2 regions of the Streptomyces sp. NPDC001678 genome follow, and region 2 is predicted to be linked to the other one. Evidence: predicted binding sites of a transcription regulator. Region 2 holds the regulator's gene; the other holds the start of a gene.

Region 1 (6,322 bases), on a different contig from region 2:
CCCCACCCCACGGACCGCCGCGCCAAGCAGCTGATCCTCACCGCCGAGGGCAGGACCCTGCGCGAGCGCCTCATCGCCGCCCTCTCCGAGGACTCCCCCCTGCGCGCCCTCACCCACGACGAGAAGGTCACCCTCCACGCCCTCCTCGACCGGGCGGTCAGCCAACATCCCTGATACGACAAAAGGCCCCCGGGTGGGGGCCTTTGTCATTCGTCACCGCTCATGCCGCCAGCGGCACCTGCTCACCCGAGACCGTCGCCGGCGTCAGCGCCAGCTCCAGCACCCTCCTGACATCCGACACCGGATGGACCTCCAGCTTCTCCAGCACCTCGGCCGGCACATCGTCCAGATCCGGCTCGTTCCGCTTCGGGATGATCACCGTGGTGATGCCCGCCCGGTGCGCGGCCAGCAGCTTCTGCTTGACGCCTCCGATGGGCAGGACGCGGCCGGTCAGGGAGACCTCGCCCGTCATCGCCACGTCCGGGCGGACCTGGCGGCCGGAGAGCAGGGAGGCCAGCGCCGTCGTCATCGTGACGCCCGCGCTCGGGCCGTCCTTGGGCACCGCGCCCGCGGGGACGTGCAGATGGACGCCGCGCTCCTTGAAGTCGCCGACGGGAAGCTCCAGCTCGGCGCCGTGCGAGCGGAGGAAGGAGAGCGCGATCTGCGCCGACTCCTTCATGACGTCCCCGAGCTGGCCGGTGAGGGTCAGGCCCGCGCCGCCGGTCTCCGGGTCGGCCAGGGACGCCTCGACGAACAACACGTCGCCGCCCGCGCCCGTGACCGCCAGGCCCGTGGCCACACCCGGGACCGCCGTGCGCCGCTCGGCCGGGTCCTGGGCGGACTCGGGCGTGTGGTGCGGGCGTCCGATCAGCGGGCGCAGCTGCTCGGTGCCGATGGTGAAGGGCAGTTCCCGCTCGCCCAGTTCGTGCTCGGCCGCGACCTTGCGGAGCAGCCGGGCGATGGCGCGCTCCAGGTTCCGCACGCCCGCCTCGCGGGTGTACTCGCCGGCGAGCTTGCGCAGGGCGTCGTCCTCCAGCACGACCTCGTCGGGCTCCAGGCCGGCGCGCTCCAGCTGGCGGCGGAGCAGGTGGTCGCGGGCGATGACGACCTTCTCGTCCTCGGTGTAGCCGTCGAGGCGGACGAGCTCCATGCGGTCGAGGAGGGCCTCGGGGATGGCCTCCAGGACGTTGGCGGTCGCCAGGAAGACGACGTCGGAGAGGTCGAGCTCGACCTCCAGGTAGTGGTCGCGGAAGGTGTGGTTCTGGGCGGGGTCGAGGACCTCCAGGAGGGCGGCGGCCGGGTCGCCGCGGAAGTCGGAGCCGACCTTGTCGATCTCGTCGAGGAGGACGACCGGGTTCATGGAGCCGGCCTCCTTGATCGCCCGGACGATCCGGCCGGGCAGCGCGCCCACGTACGTCCGCCGGTGGCCGCGGACCTCGGCCTCGTCGCGGACGCCGCCGAGGGCGACGCGGACGAACTTGCGGCCCATGGCCCGGGCGACGGACTCGCCCAGCGAGGTCTTGCCGACGCCGGGCGGGCCGACGAGCGCGAGCACCGCGCCCCCGCGCCGCCCGCCGACCACGCCCAGCCCCCGGTCGGCGCGTCGTTTGCGCACCGCCAGGTACTCGGTGATCCGTTCCTTGACGTCCTCCAGGCCCGCGTGGTCGGCGTCGAGCACGGCCTTGGCGCCGGGGATGTCGTAGGCGTCCTCGGTGCGCTCGTTCCACGGCATCTCCAGGACCGTGTCGAGCCAGGTGCGGATCCAGCCGCTCTCGGGGCTCTGGTCGGAGGCGCGCTCCAGCTTGCCGACCTCCTTGAGGGCGGCTTCGCGGACGTGCCCGGGCAGGTCGGCGGCCTCGACACGGGCGCGGTAGTCCTCGGACTCGTTCTCCGGGTCGCCGTTGAGCTCGGAGAGCTCCTTGCGGACGGCCTCCAGCTGGCGGCGGAGCAGGAACTCGCGCTGCTGTTTGTCGACGCCTTCCTGGACGTCCTTGGCGATGGACTCGGCCACGTCCTGCTCGGCGAGGTGGTCGCCGAGCCACTTCACGGCGAGCTTCAGCCGGGCCACCGGGTCGGTGGTCTCCAGCAGCTCGACGCGCTGGGCGACGGTGAGGAAGGGCGAGTAGCCGGAGTTGTCGGCGAGCAGGCCGGGGTCCTCGATCTGCTGGACGCGGTCGACGACCTGCCAGGCGCCGCGCTTGCGGAGCCAGCTGGTGGCGAGGGCCTTGTACTCCTTCATCAGCTCGGTCACCGCACCGGGCAGCGGGTCCGGAGTGAGCTCCTCCATCGGGGTGCCCTCGACCCACAGGGCGGCGCCGGGGCCGGTGGTGCCCGCGCCGATGCGCACGCGGCGGTCGCCGCGGATGAGCGCGCCGGGGTCGCCGTCCGACAGCCGGCCCACCTGCTCGACCGTGCCCAGGGTGCCGACGCCGGCGTACGTGCCGTCGACGCGTGGGACGAGCAGCACGCGTGGCTTGCCGCCGGTGCCCTTCGCCGCGGCCTGGGCGGCCTCGACGGCCGCCCGGACCTCCGCGTCCGACAGGTCGAGCGGCACCACCATGCCGGGCAGCACCACCTCGTCGTCGAGCGGCAGCACGGGCAGGGTGAGCGGTGTGGACGTCGAAGCCATGATCTCCCCTTCGGCAGGCAAGTTGAGCTATGCCGACTCAATGCACGGGGCAGGGTGATTGTTCCCAGGGATTTGTTCGCTCTGAGCGATCGCCATGGAGAGGTGCGGGTGTAGCCCGTCGGAGTGAATCGGGTGCCGGCCCTCAGCGGTCGGCCAAGCCCTCAGCGGCCGCGGAGCGCGGTGTCCGCCGCGGGGCGCGGATCGTCATCCCCCGCGCGCGGCCGCGAGGGCGCCGGGACGGCGGGCCCGGCGAAGCGCTCGTGGAGCGCCTCGGCGTCGACGGCCGCCGGGGCGGGCGGCACCGCGTCCGCCGCCACCGTCTCCGCCCGCTCGCGCGGCCGGACCGGGCCCGGCAGCCCGTCGCGGATCAGCGACCGGCAGGCGATTCCCGTGAGCAGCGCGATGGGGTGCCCGGCGCTGGCCAGCGGATCGATCAGCTCGATCAGGTCCTGGGCGCACATGGCGCCCGCCACGCCCAGCATGATCCACCGCGCCGGGCGCGACACCAGCCCGGAGAGCGCGCCGATGCAGGCCATGAGGCCGAAGCTGATGCCGTAGTCGAGCCGGTGCAGCGAGGATTCCGGCAACTGCCCGGCCGCGACGGCGCCGGCCACCGGGAGCTCCGTGGCGAGCGTGGCGAGGACGTGTCCGACGAGGAAGACCCCGGCCGTCCGGGCGCCGCCCACGCGCCGTTCCAGCGCGGTGAGGACGAGCGCGAAGGCCACGCCGTAGGCGGAGTAGAGCCCGCCGGCCACCCACAGGGCGCTGGCGATCAGGACGATCAGCGGCTGTTCGGTCAGGTGGGCGGCGTCGGTGCTGGAGTCGCGGAGCAGTTGGCTGACGGTGGCCTGGTCGCCGAAGTCGGCGTAGACGGCCGTGCCCAGCAGGATCAGGCCGTAGCAGAAGGTGAAGGGCGTGCCGGTGGGCGTGGGCAGCAGCCGGCCGAGGCGGCGGAGCACCGTGCGGAGGCGGCCGGGGGCGGCGGCCGCCTCGTGGGCGTTCCCGTCGGCGTCAACCGCAGTCACTCGGCCAGCCCCTTTCCGCGCATTTCTCCGGGCCTCCTTGAACATTAAGGTCCACGGTCGGGCACCGGATCAACCTCCGGCCGTGACTCCGGTCACCTTTGTCAACCTCTTGACGTGTACCGGCGTCGGCCGATTCGTCGACAGTCACCGAACGGTCAACAGGAGGCAGCAGCACATGCACCACATGAAGCACAGCGACTCCCCCACCACCGTCGTCGACCGCCGCGACGGCCCCCACGGGGAGGTCGTGCTCAGACGGCGGGGCGAGCACTTCGAGATCATCGCCAACGGCTGTTTCCTGATGGACACCTCGGACGGGCGCTCCGAGCGGCTGCTCGTCGACGCCGCCCTGGCCGCCCTTCCCTCGGACCGCCGGGATCCGGCCGTCCTGATCGGTGGCCTCGGGGTGGGCTTCTCGCTCGCCCGGGCCGCGGCGGAGCCCCGCTGGGGGCGGATCGCCGTCGTCGAACGGGAGGCGGCCGTCGTGGACTGGCACCGCTCGGGCCCGCTGGGCGCGTACTCGGCGGCGGCACTCGCCGATCCCCGCGCCGAGATCGTCCACGCCGACCTCGTGTCGTACCTCCGGGCGCCGGGGCACCGTTTCGACGTGCTCTGCCTGGACATCGACAACGGCCCCGACTGGACCGTCACCGAGGACAACGGCAGCCTCTACTCCCCCACCGGGCTCGCCGCGTGCCGGGACCGGCTGACGCCCGGCGGGGTGCTCGCGGTGTGGTCCGCGCAGCCCTCCCCGGCGTTCGAACAGGCCCTCCGTAATGCCGGGTTCGCCGGGGTAACGACGGAAGAGATCACCGTTGCCCGAGGCGTCCCGGACGTCGTTCACCTCGGCATCCGTGCCGCGTAGCCGAGTCCCGCCGGGTGCCCGTACCCTGCCTTGCACAGGTGCAGGACCCGTAGTCACTTCGCTACGGGAACACGCTTAGGGGCGGGGCGCATGGAGCACACACACATCGGCCCGAGCGGCGTCGTGGCCTCCACCGGGGCACAGCGTCGGGTACTGATCGTCGAGGACGACCGGACGATCACCGACGCCATCGCGGCCCGGCTGCGGGCCGAGGGATTTCAGGTACGCACCGCGGGCGACGGGCCCGCCGCCGTCGACACCGCCGAGGCATGGCAGCCGGACCTTCTGGTCCTGGACGTGATGCTGCCCGGTTTCGACGGCCTGGAGGTCTGCCGCCGGGTTCAGGCGCAGCGGCCCGTGCCCGTCCTCATGCTGACCGCGCGCGACGACGAGACGGACATGCTGGTCGGTCTCGGCGTCGGGGCGGACGACTACATGACCAAGCCGTTCTCGATGCGCGAGCTCGCCGCCCGGGTGCACGTGCTGCTGCGCCGGGTGGAGCGGGCCACGCTGGCCGCGCACACCCCGCGCAGCGGCATCCTGCGGCTGGGCGAGCTGGAGATCGACCACGCGCAGCGCCGGGTGCGGGTGCGCGGCGGGGACGTCCATCTGACGCCCACCGAGTTCGACCTGCTCGTCTGCCTGGCCAACACCCCGCGCGCGGTCCTCTCCCGCGAGCAGCTGCTCGCGGAGGTGTGGGACTGGGCGGACGCCTCCGGCACCCGGACCGTGGACAGCCACATCAAGGCGCTGCGCCGCAAGATCGGGGCGGAGCGGATCCGTACGGTGCACGGGGTCGGGTACGCGCTGGAGACCCCGGCGGCATGACGGCACCCATGGCCCGGGGCGGACGGCATGACTCGTTACGGTGATCCCGGTGTCCGGTGAGCGCCGGCCGCCGCAGGGTCTGTGGAGCACGCTCTGGGAGGCGCTGCGCCCCCTGGATCCCTACCGGTCGGTCAAGGCGGCGCTGGGCGCGCTGGTGATCGGCTCGGTGGTGATCACCACGTTCCTGGTGTTCGTCGCCATCCACTCGGCGACCGAGCTCCGGGTGATCACCGTCTTCTCGATCATCGCCTCCCTGCTGATCACCCAGTTCGTGGCGCACGGCCTGACCGCGCCGCTGGACGAGATGACCGAGGTCACCCGGTCGATGGCACAGGGTGACTACACCCGCCGGGTGCGGGCCGGGCGGCGGGACGAGTTCGGGGACCTGGCCGAGGCCTTCAACCGGATGGCGGCCGACCTGGAGGCGGTGGACACCCATCGCAAGGAGCTCGTCGCCAATGTCTCGCACGAGCTGCGCACCCCCATCGCGGGGCTGCGGGCGGTGCTGGAGAACGTGGTGGACGGGGTCTCGGCCCCCGACCCCGAGACGATGCGCACCGCGCTGCGGCAGACCGAGCGGCTGGGCCGGCTGGTGGAGCAGCTGCTGGACCTGTCCCGGCTGGACAACGGGGTGGTGCCGCTGCACGCCCGGCGCTTCGAGGTCTGGCCCTATCTGGCGGGGGTGCTCAAGGAGGCGAGCATGGCCTGCGGCAGCGGCTCCTCGCCGCGTGCCCGCAAGGACGTCCATCTCCACCTGGACGTCTCTCCCCCGGAGCTCACGGCGCACGCGGACGCCGAACGGCTGCACCAGGTGGTGGCCAATCTGGTGGACAACGCCGTCAAGCACTCTCCCCCGCACGGCCGGGTCACCGTCCGCGCCCGCCGGGGCGAGGGGACCCAGTCGCTGGCCCTGGAGGTGGTGGACGAGGGGCCGGGCATCCCCGAGGCCGAGCGGCACCGCGTCTTCGAGCGCTT
Region 2 (6,322 bases):
CATCGACCTGGGTACGACGAACTCCGTCGTCAGTGTTCTCGAGGGCGGTGAGCCCACCGTCATCACCAACGCCGAGGGCGCCAGGACCACGCCGTCCGTCGTCGCCTTCGCGAAGAACGGTGAGGTGCTGGTCGGCGAGGTCGCCAAGCGCCAGGCCGTCACCAACGTCGATCGGACGATCCGCTCCGTCAAGCGCCACATGGGCACTGACTGGAAGATCGAGATCGACGGCAAGACCTTCAACCCGCAGCAGATGAGCGCCTTCATCCTGCAGAAGCTGAAGCGCGACGCCGAGGCCTACCTGGGCGAGAAGGTCACCGACGCGGTCATCACCGTCCCGGCGTACTTCAACGACTCCGAGCGTCAGGCCACCAAGGAGGCCGGCGAGATCGCGGGCCTGAACGTCCTGCGCATCGTCAACGAGCCCACCGCGGCCGCCCTGGCCTACGGCCTGGACAAGGACGACCAGACCATCCTGGTCTTCGACCTCGGTGGCGGCACCTTCGACGTCTCGCTGCTGGAGATCGGCGACGGCGTCGTCGAGGTCAAGGCCACCAACGGTGACAACCACCTCGGTGGTGACGACTGGGACCAGCGCGTCGTCGACTACCTGGTCAAGCAGTTCGCCAACGGCCACGGCGTCGACCTGTCCAAGGACAAGATGGCGCTCCAGCGCCTCCGCGAGGCCGCCGAGAAGGCGAAGATCGAGCTGTCCTCCTCCACGGAGACCTCGATCAACCTGCCCTACATCACGGCGTCCGCCGAGGGCCCGCTCCACCTGGACGAGAAGCTCACCCGCGCCCAGTTCCAGCAGCTGACCGCGGACCTGCTGGAGCGCTGCAAGACCCCGTTCCACAACGTCATCAAGGACGCGGGCATCGCCCTGTCCGAGATCGACCACGTGGTCCTGGTCGGCGGTTCCACCCGTATGCCCGCCGTCGCCGAGCTCGTCAAGGAGCTGACCGGCGGCCAGGAGGCCAACAAGGGTGTGAACCCGGACGAGGTCGTCGCCATCGGCGCCGCTCTCCAGGCCGGTGTCCTCAAGGGTGAGGTCAAGGACGTCCTGCTCCTCGACGTGACCCCGCTGTCCCTCGGTATCGAGACCAAGGGCGGCATCATGACCAAGCTGATCGAGCGCAACACCACGATCCCGACCAAGCGCTCCGAGATCTTCACGACGGCCGAGGACAACCAGCCGTCCGTGCAGATCCAGGTCTACCAGGGCGAGCGCGAGATCGCGGCGTACAACAAGAAGCTCGGCATGTTCGAGCTGACGGGCCTGCCGCCGGCCCCGCGCGGCGTCCCGCAGATCGAGGTCGCCTTCGACATCGACGCCAACGGCATCATGCACGTGACCGCCAAGGACCTGGGCACGGGCAAGGAGCAGAAGATGACCGTCACCGGCGGCTCCTCGCTGCCGAAGGACGAGGTCAACCGCATGCGCGAAGAGGCCGAGAAGTACGCGGAGGAGGACCACAAGCGCCGCGAGGCCGCCGAGTCCCGCAACCAGGGCGAGCAGCTCGTCTACCAGACGGAGAAGTTCCTCAAGGACAACGAGGACAAGGTCCCGGCCGACGTCAAGACCGAGGTCGAGACGGCCGTCGCCGAGCTGAAGGAGAAGCTCAAGGGCGAGGACTCCGCCGAGATCCGCACGGCCGCCGAGAAGGTCGCCGCGGTCAGCCAGAAGCTGGGCCAGGCCATGTACGCCGACGCCCAGGGCGCGGCCGGTGCCGCGGGCGCCGCGGGTGCCGCCGGCGGCCAGCAGGCCAAGGCCGAGGACGACGTCGTCGACGCCGAGATCGTCGACGACGAGAAGCCGAAGGGCGGTGCGTCGGCGTGACGGAGGAGACCCCGGGCTTCGAGGAGAACGAGAAGCCTGAAGGCACCTCCGACGCCACGACCCCCGACGACGCGGCGAAGGCCGCCGGGGCCGCCGACAAGGCGGCCCCGGCGGGCCCGGCCGCGGGCGAGGACCTCGTCGAGGTTGGCCTCCAGGCACAGCTGGACCAGGCCCAGGCCGCGCTCGGTGAGCGCACCGCGGACCTCCAGCGGCTCCAGGCCGAGTACCAGAACTACCGTCGTCGGGTGGAGCGGGACCGGGTCGCGGTCAAGGAGGTCGCCGTGGCGAACCTCCTGTCCGAGCTCCTCCCCACCCTCGACGACATCGGTCGCGCCCGCGACCACGGCGAGCTGGTCGGCGGCTTCAAGTCCGTCGCCGAGTCGCTGGAGACCGTCGCCGCCAAGATGGGCCTCCAGCAGTTCGGCAAGGAGGGCGAGCCCTTCGACCCGCTGGTCCACGAGGCACTGATGCACAGCTACGCGCCCGACGTCACCGAGACGACGTGCGTGCAGATCCTCCAGCCGGGGTATCGCATCGGCGAGCGGACCATCCGCCCCGCGCGTGTCGCGGTGGCCGAGCCGCAGCCGGGCGCGAGCCCCAAGGGCGAGGAGTCCGACGAGGAGAGCGGTGGCCCGGAAGAGGGCTGACGCGATGAGTGACGGGAAGGAGGGACGCCGAGGATGAGCCTCAGCAGGGACTTGCTGGAAAAGGACCTCTACAAGGTCCTCGGCGTCCCCAAGGACGCCACCGAGGCGGAGATCAAGAAGGCGTACCGGAAGCTCGCCCGCGAGTTCCACCCGGACGCCAACAAGGGCGACGCCTCGGCCGAGGAGCGCTTCAAGGAGATCTCCGAGGCGAACGACGTTCTTGCCGACCCCAAGCGTCGCAAGGAGTACGACGAGGCCCGCGCCCTGTTCGGCAACGGAGGCTTCCGTGCCGGGCCGGGCGGCGCCGGCGGTTCGTTCAACTTCGACCTGGGCGACCTCTTCGGAGGCGCCCAGGGCGGCGCCGGCACCGGAGCCGGCGGCGGCTTCGGCGGCGGGCTGGGCGATGTCTTCGGCGGCCTCTTCAACCGGGGCGGCGGCGGTCCCCGCACCCAGCCCCGGCGCGGCCAGGACATCGAGTCCGAGGTCTCGCTCAACTTCACCGAGGCCGTCGAAGGCGCCACCGTCCCGCTGCGGATGTCCTCCTCGGCGGCGTGCAAGGCGTGCTCCGGCACGGGCGACAAAAACGGTACGCCCAGGGTCTGCCCGACCTGTGTCGGCACCGGCCAGGTGTCGCGCGGCACGGGCGGCGGCTTCTCGCTGACCGACCCCTGCCCGGACTGCAAGGGCCGCGGGCTCATCCCCGAGAACCCCTGCGACGTCTGCCACGGCAGCGGCCGGGCCAAGTCCTCCCGCACCATGCAGGTCCGCATCCCCGCCGGAGTCTCCGACGGGCAGCGGATCCGCCTGCGCGGCAAGGGCGCCCCGGGCGAGCGCGGCGGCCCCAACGGCGACCTCTACGTCGTCGTCCACGTCGGCACCCACCCGCTTTTCGGGCGCAAGGACGACAACCTCACCATCACCGTGCCCGTCACCTTCACGGAGGCGGCCCTCGGCGGCGAGGTACGGGTCCCCACCCTCGGCGGCCCGCCGGTCACCCTCAAGCTGCCCGCCGGCACGCCCAACGGCCGGACGATGCGCGCCCGCGGCAAGGGCGCGGTCCGCAAGGACGGCACCCGCGGCGACCTCCTGATCACCATCGAGGTCACCGTGCCCACCCAACTGAGCGACAAGGCCCGGGAAGCCCTGGAGACCTACCGCGAGGCCACGGTTGACGAGGACCCGCGCGCGGAGCTGTTCCAGGCCGCGAAGGGAGCGTGACCCATGGAAGGAATCGGCCGCCGACGCAATCCTTACGAGCTCACCGAGGAGTCGCCGGTCTACGTCATCTCCGTGGCGGCCCAGCTGTCGGGTCTCCACCCGCAGACCCTGCGGCAGTACGACCGCCTCGGCCTGGTCTCCCCCGACCGCACGGCCGGGCGCGGCCGCCGCTACTCGGCACGCGACATCGAGCTCCTGCGCACGGTGCAGCAGCTGAGCCAGGACGAGGGCATCAACCTGGCCGGCATCAAGCGCATCATCGAGCTGGAGAACCAGGTCGCCGCGCTGAGCGCCCGTGTTGCTGAGTTGCAGTCCGTCGTCGACGGCGCGGCGGCGGCGATGCAGCAGCGGGAGGCGCAGGTTCACGCGTCGTACCGGCGTGACCTGGTCCCGTACCAGGACGTCCAGCAGGCCAGCGCGCTGGTCGTGTGGCGTCCCAAGCGGGAGCAGAAGAAACACGGCTGATCTTTTCGGCTCGGCCCGCGGGCCCGTCACCCACGTTGTGGGTGACGGGCCCGTCGCGCGTTCATGGGGCCGCCGTCGCCCACGCGGCGGGCACCCTGTGGCTGATCTCGCACCAGACGGTCTTGGTCTCGTCGCCGTGGAGGTCGCGGTGGAGCGGGACGTAACCCCACCGGTCCGCGAGCGTCTGGAGGAGGCGGAGTCCACGGCCGTTGCTGTCGAACGGGCGCGGTGCCGGTTGGAGGGCGGGCGTTTTCGCGCACGTGTCCCGTACGGCGACCCGCAGGGTCCCCCACCGCGACCAGGCGAGCGTCAGCTCGGCGGTGCTGGTGGTGTGCACGATCGTGTTGGTCAGCATTTCTCCCGCCAACAGCTCGGTTCGGCCGATGAGTTCGCGTAGATCGTGGGCGATGAGGGTGGCCCGGATGGTCGTGCGGGCCACTTGGACGGCGCGGGGGGTGTGGGGGATGAGCAGGCGGTACTCGAACGGTTCGACGTCCGGGGCGGGGGATGGCTTCTGGGTAGGAAGGTGCAGCAGCATGTCGCCTCCTGCGGTGGGGTGTTGGCGGCCGGGCCGCCGGTGTCCTTGCCGCCGCGCCACTGCGTGGGCAGGGCAGGGCGGTGCGCTTCCGGGTGGCCGGATGTCGCCGCGTAGTGAGCGGCGGAGCACTCAACGTAGGGGCTAAGTTTGGCCCTGGGCAACCTGGTTGGGAAAGTTCGCCCGATGGGGGCGCGGCGTGCCACAGTGTCGCGAGAGCACGAGGAGAGGTTCATGCCACCGAGGACGAACCCCACTGCCCGCCAGGTGCGATTGGGGTCAGAGCTAAGGAAGTTGCGGGAGCGAGCCGGGGTTGCCGCGCGTGACGCCGCCCGAGTGGCTGGCGTGGATCAGGGCAAGATGTCGCTCTTCGAGTCCGGCCGTGCGGCGGTGAGCGAGGAGCGTCTGCGCAGACTGGTCGACCATTACGGTGTAGCGGATAGCGCGTTGGTGGATGCGCTGGTTGCCTTGGCGATCGAACGTGGACGTGGCTGGTGGGAAAAGTACCGCGGCGACGTCGGCCCCAATGTATTGGACCTGGCTGCGTTGGAGTGGCACTCGCGTGCAATGCAAAGCCTGCAGATCATGCATGTGCCGGGCATCTTGCAGTGCGAGTCCTACACCCGAGCCCTTTTTGTCTACTTGAGCTCGCACTACACGCCGGACAGGGTCAATGCCACGGTCAGATTCCGCATGCAACGGCGGAAGGTTTTGGACCGCGAAAACCCGCCCACATTCACGGCAATCATCCATGAGGCAGCGCTCCGTATGCGGGTAGGGGACCGCAAGGTCGCGAGAGAGCAGCTGGACCACGTGCTAAGCGAGGCCGAACGGCCCAATGTCACGATCCGTGTCGTCCCGTTCGAGGCGGAGCGCTTCGCGGGTATGGGCTACTCGATGCTCTACCTGGCTGCTGACGTTCCTCGGCTCGACACCGTCCAGGTCGATCACGTCCATGGAACCGTGTTTTTCGGAGCGGAAGAGGAGCTAGATCGCTACCGCAATCGCTGGCGGCAGGTGGAGGAGTCGGCGCTCAGCCCCGTGGAGACACGGGACTTTCTTCACCGCGTTGCAAGCGAGCTGTAGGGGTAGGTCATGAGTTGGACTGGATGGCAGAAATCGACCTTCTCGGGGACGGGCCCTGACAATGACTGCTTAGAGGTCGCTTCCGTACGCGCCTGGCGGAAGAGCTCGTTTTCTGGAGCTGGCCTCAACAACGAGTGCCTGGAGGTCGCGGCCGTAAGCGACGCCTTCGCCCTGCGCGAGAGCGACGAGCCCGGCACGGTCATAGCGACCGGACCGGCCTCGTTCGCGGCACTCATACGCACCGTAAAGGCGCCCCGCGCCTGACACCCCCCTTGGGGGGCTGGGGGCGGAGCCCCCAGTTACGGGAAGGGGCGGGGTGGGGGAGAAAACCTTGCCCACCCCGCCACGCGCGCGGATACGAACCGTTCCCGCGCCGCTGCGCGGCTTGGGCGGCGGAGGCGCAGCGGGCTGCGCCCTCGGGCCCGCCCGCTGCGCGGGCGGAAGGGCGGGCGCGGCATCCATCGGTCGCCCGGAAGGCGCGCGGGCAGCGAGCCTCACCGCTGCGCGGATCGGGGGCCCGGCTAGCCGTAA

What was found. Region 2 encodes HspR, which represses chaperone genes until heat shock. Its sites were predicted from a motif close to TTGAGNNNNNNNNNCTCAA; they were not measured.
Region 1: lon (endopeptidase La) is a predicted target of HspR. The motif match lies at 2,652-2,670, and genes of this name have one in related genera.

What each region holds. Positions count from the first base shown of each region.
Region 1 covers NZ_JBIAUP010000004.1:453,526-459,847, forward strand. The annotation lists gene ACFYZR_RS11410 (MarR family winged helix-turn-helix transcriptional regulator) at 1-174, shown strand, start outside; gene lon (endopeptidase La) at 221-2,629, opposite strand; gene ACFYZR_RS11420 (rhomboid-like protein) at 2,791-3,654, opposite strand; gene ACFYZR_RS11425 (spermidine synthase) at 3,839-4,519, shown strand; gene ACFYZR_RS11430 (response regulator transcription factor) at 4,610-5,347, shown strand; gene ACFYZR_RS11435 (sensor histidine kinase) at 5,397-6,322, shown strand, end outside.
Region 2 covers NZ_JBIAUP010000003.1:441,058-447,379, forward strand. The annotation lists gene dnaK (molecular chaperone DnaK) at 1-1,840, shown strand, start outside; gene grpE (nucleotide exchange factor GrpE) at 1,837-2,487, shown strand; gene dnaJ (molecular chaperone DnaJ) at 2,521-3,705, shown strand; gene ACFYZR_RS08800 (heat shock protein transcriptional repressor HspR) at 3,709-4,170, shown strand; gene ACFYZR_RS08805 (ATP-binding protein) at 4,232-4,708, opposite strand; gene ACFYZR_RS08810 (helix-turn-helix domain-containing protein) at 4,940-5,791, shown strand; gene ACFYZR_RS08815 (DUF397 domain-containing protein) at 5,801-6,055, shown strand.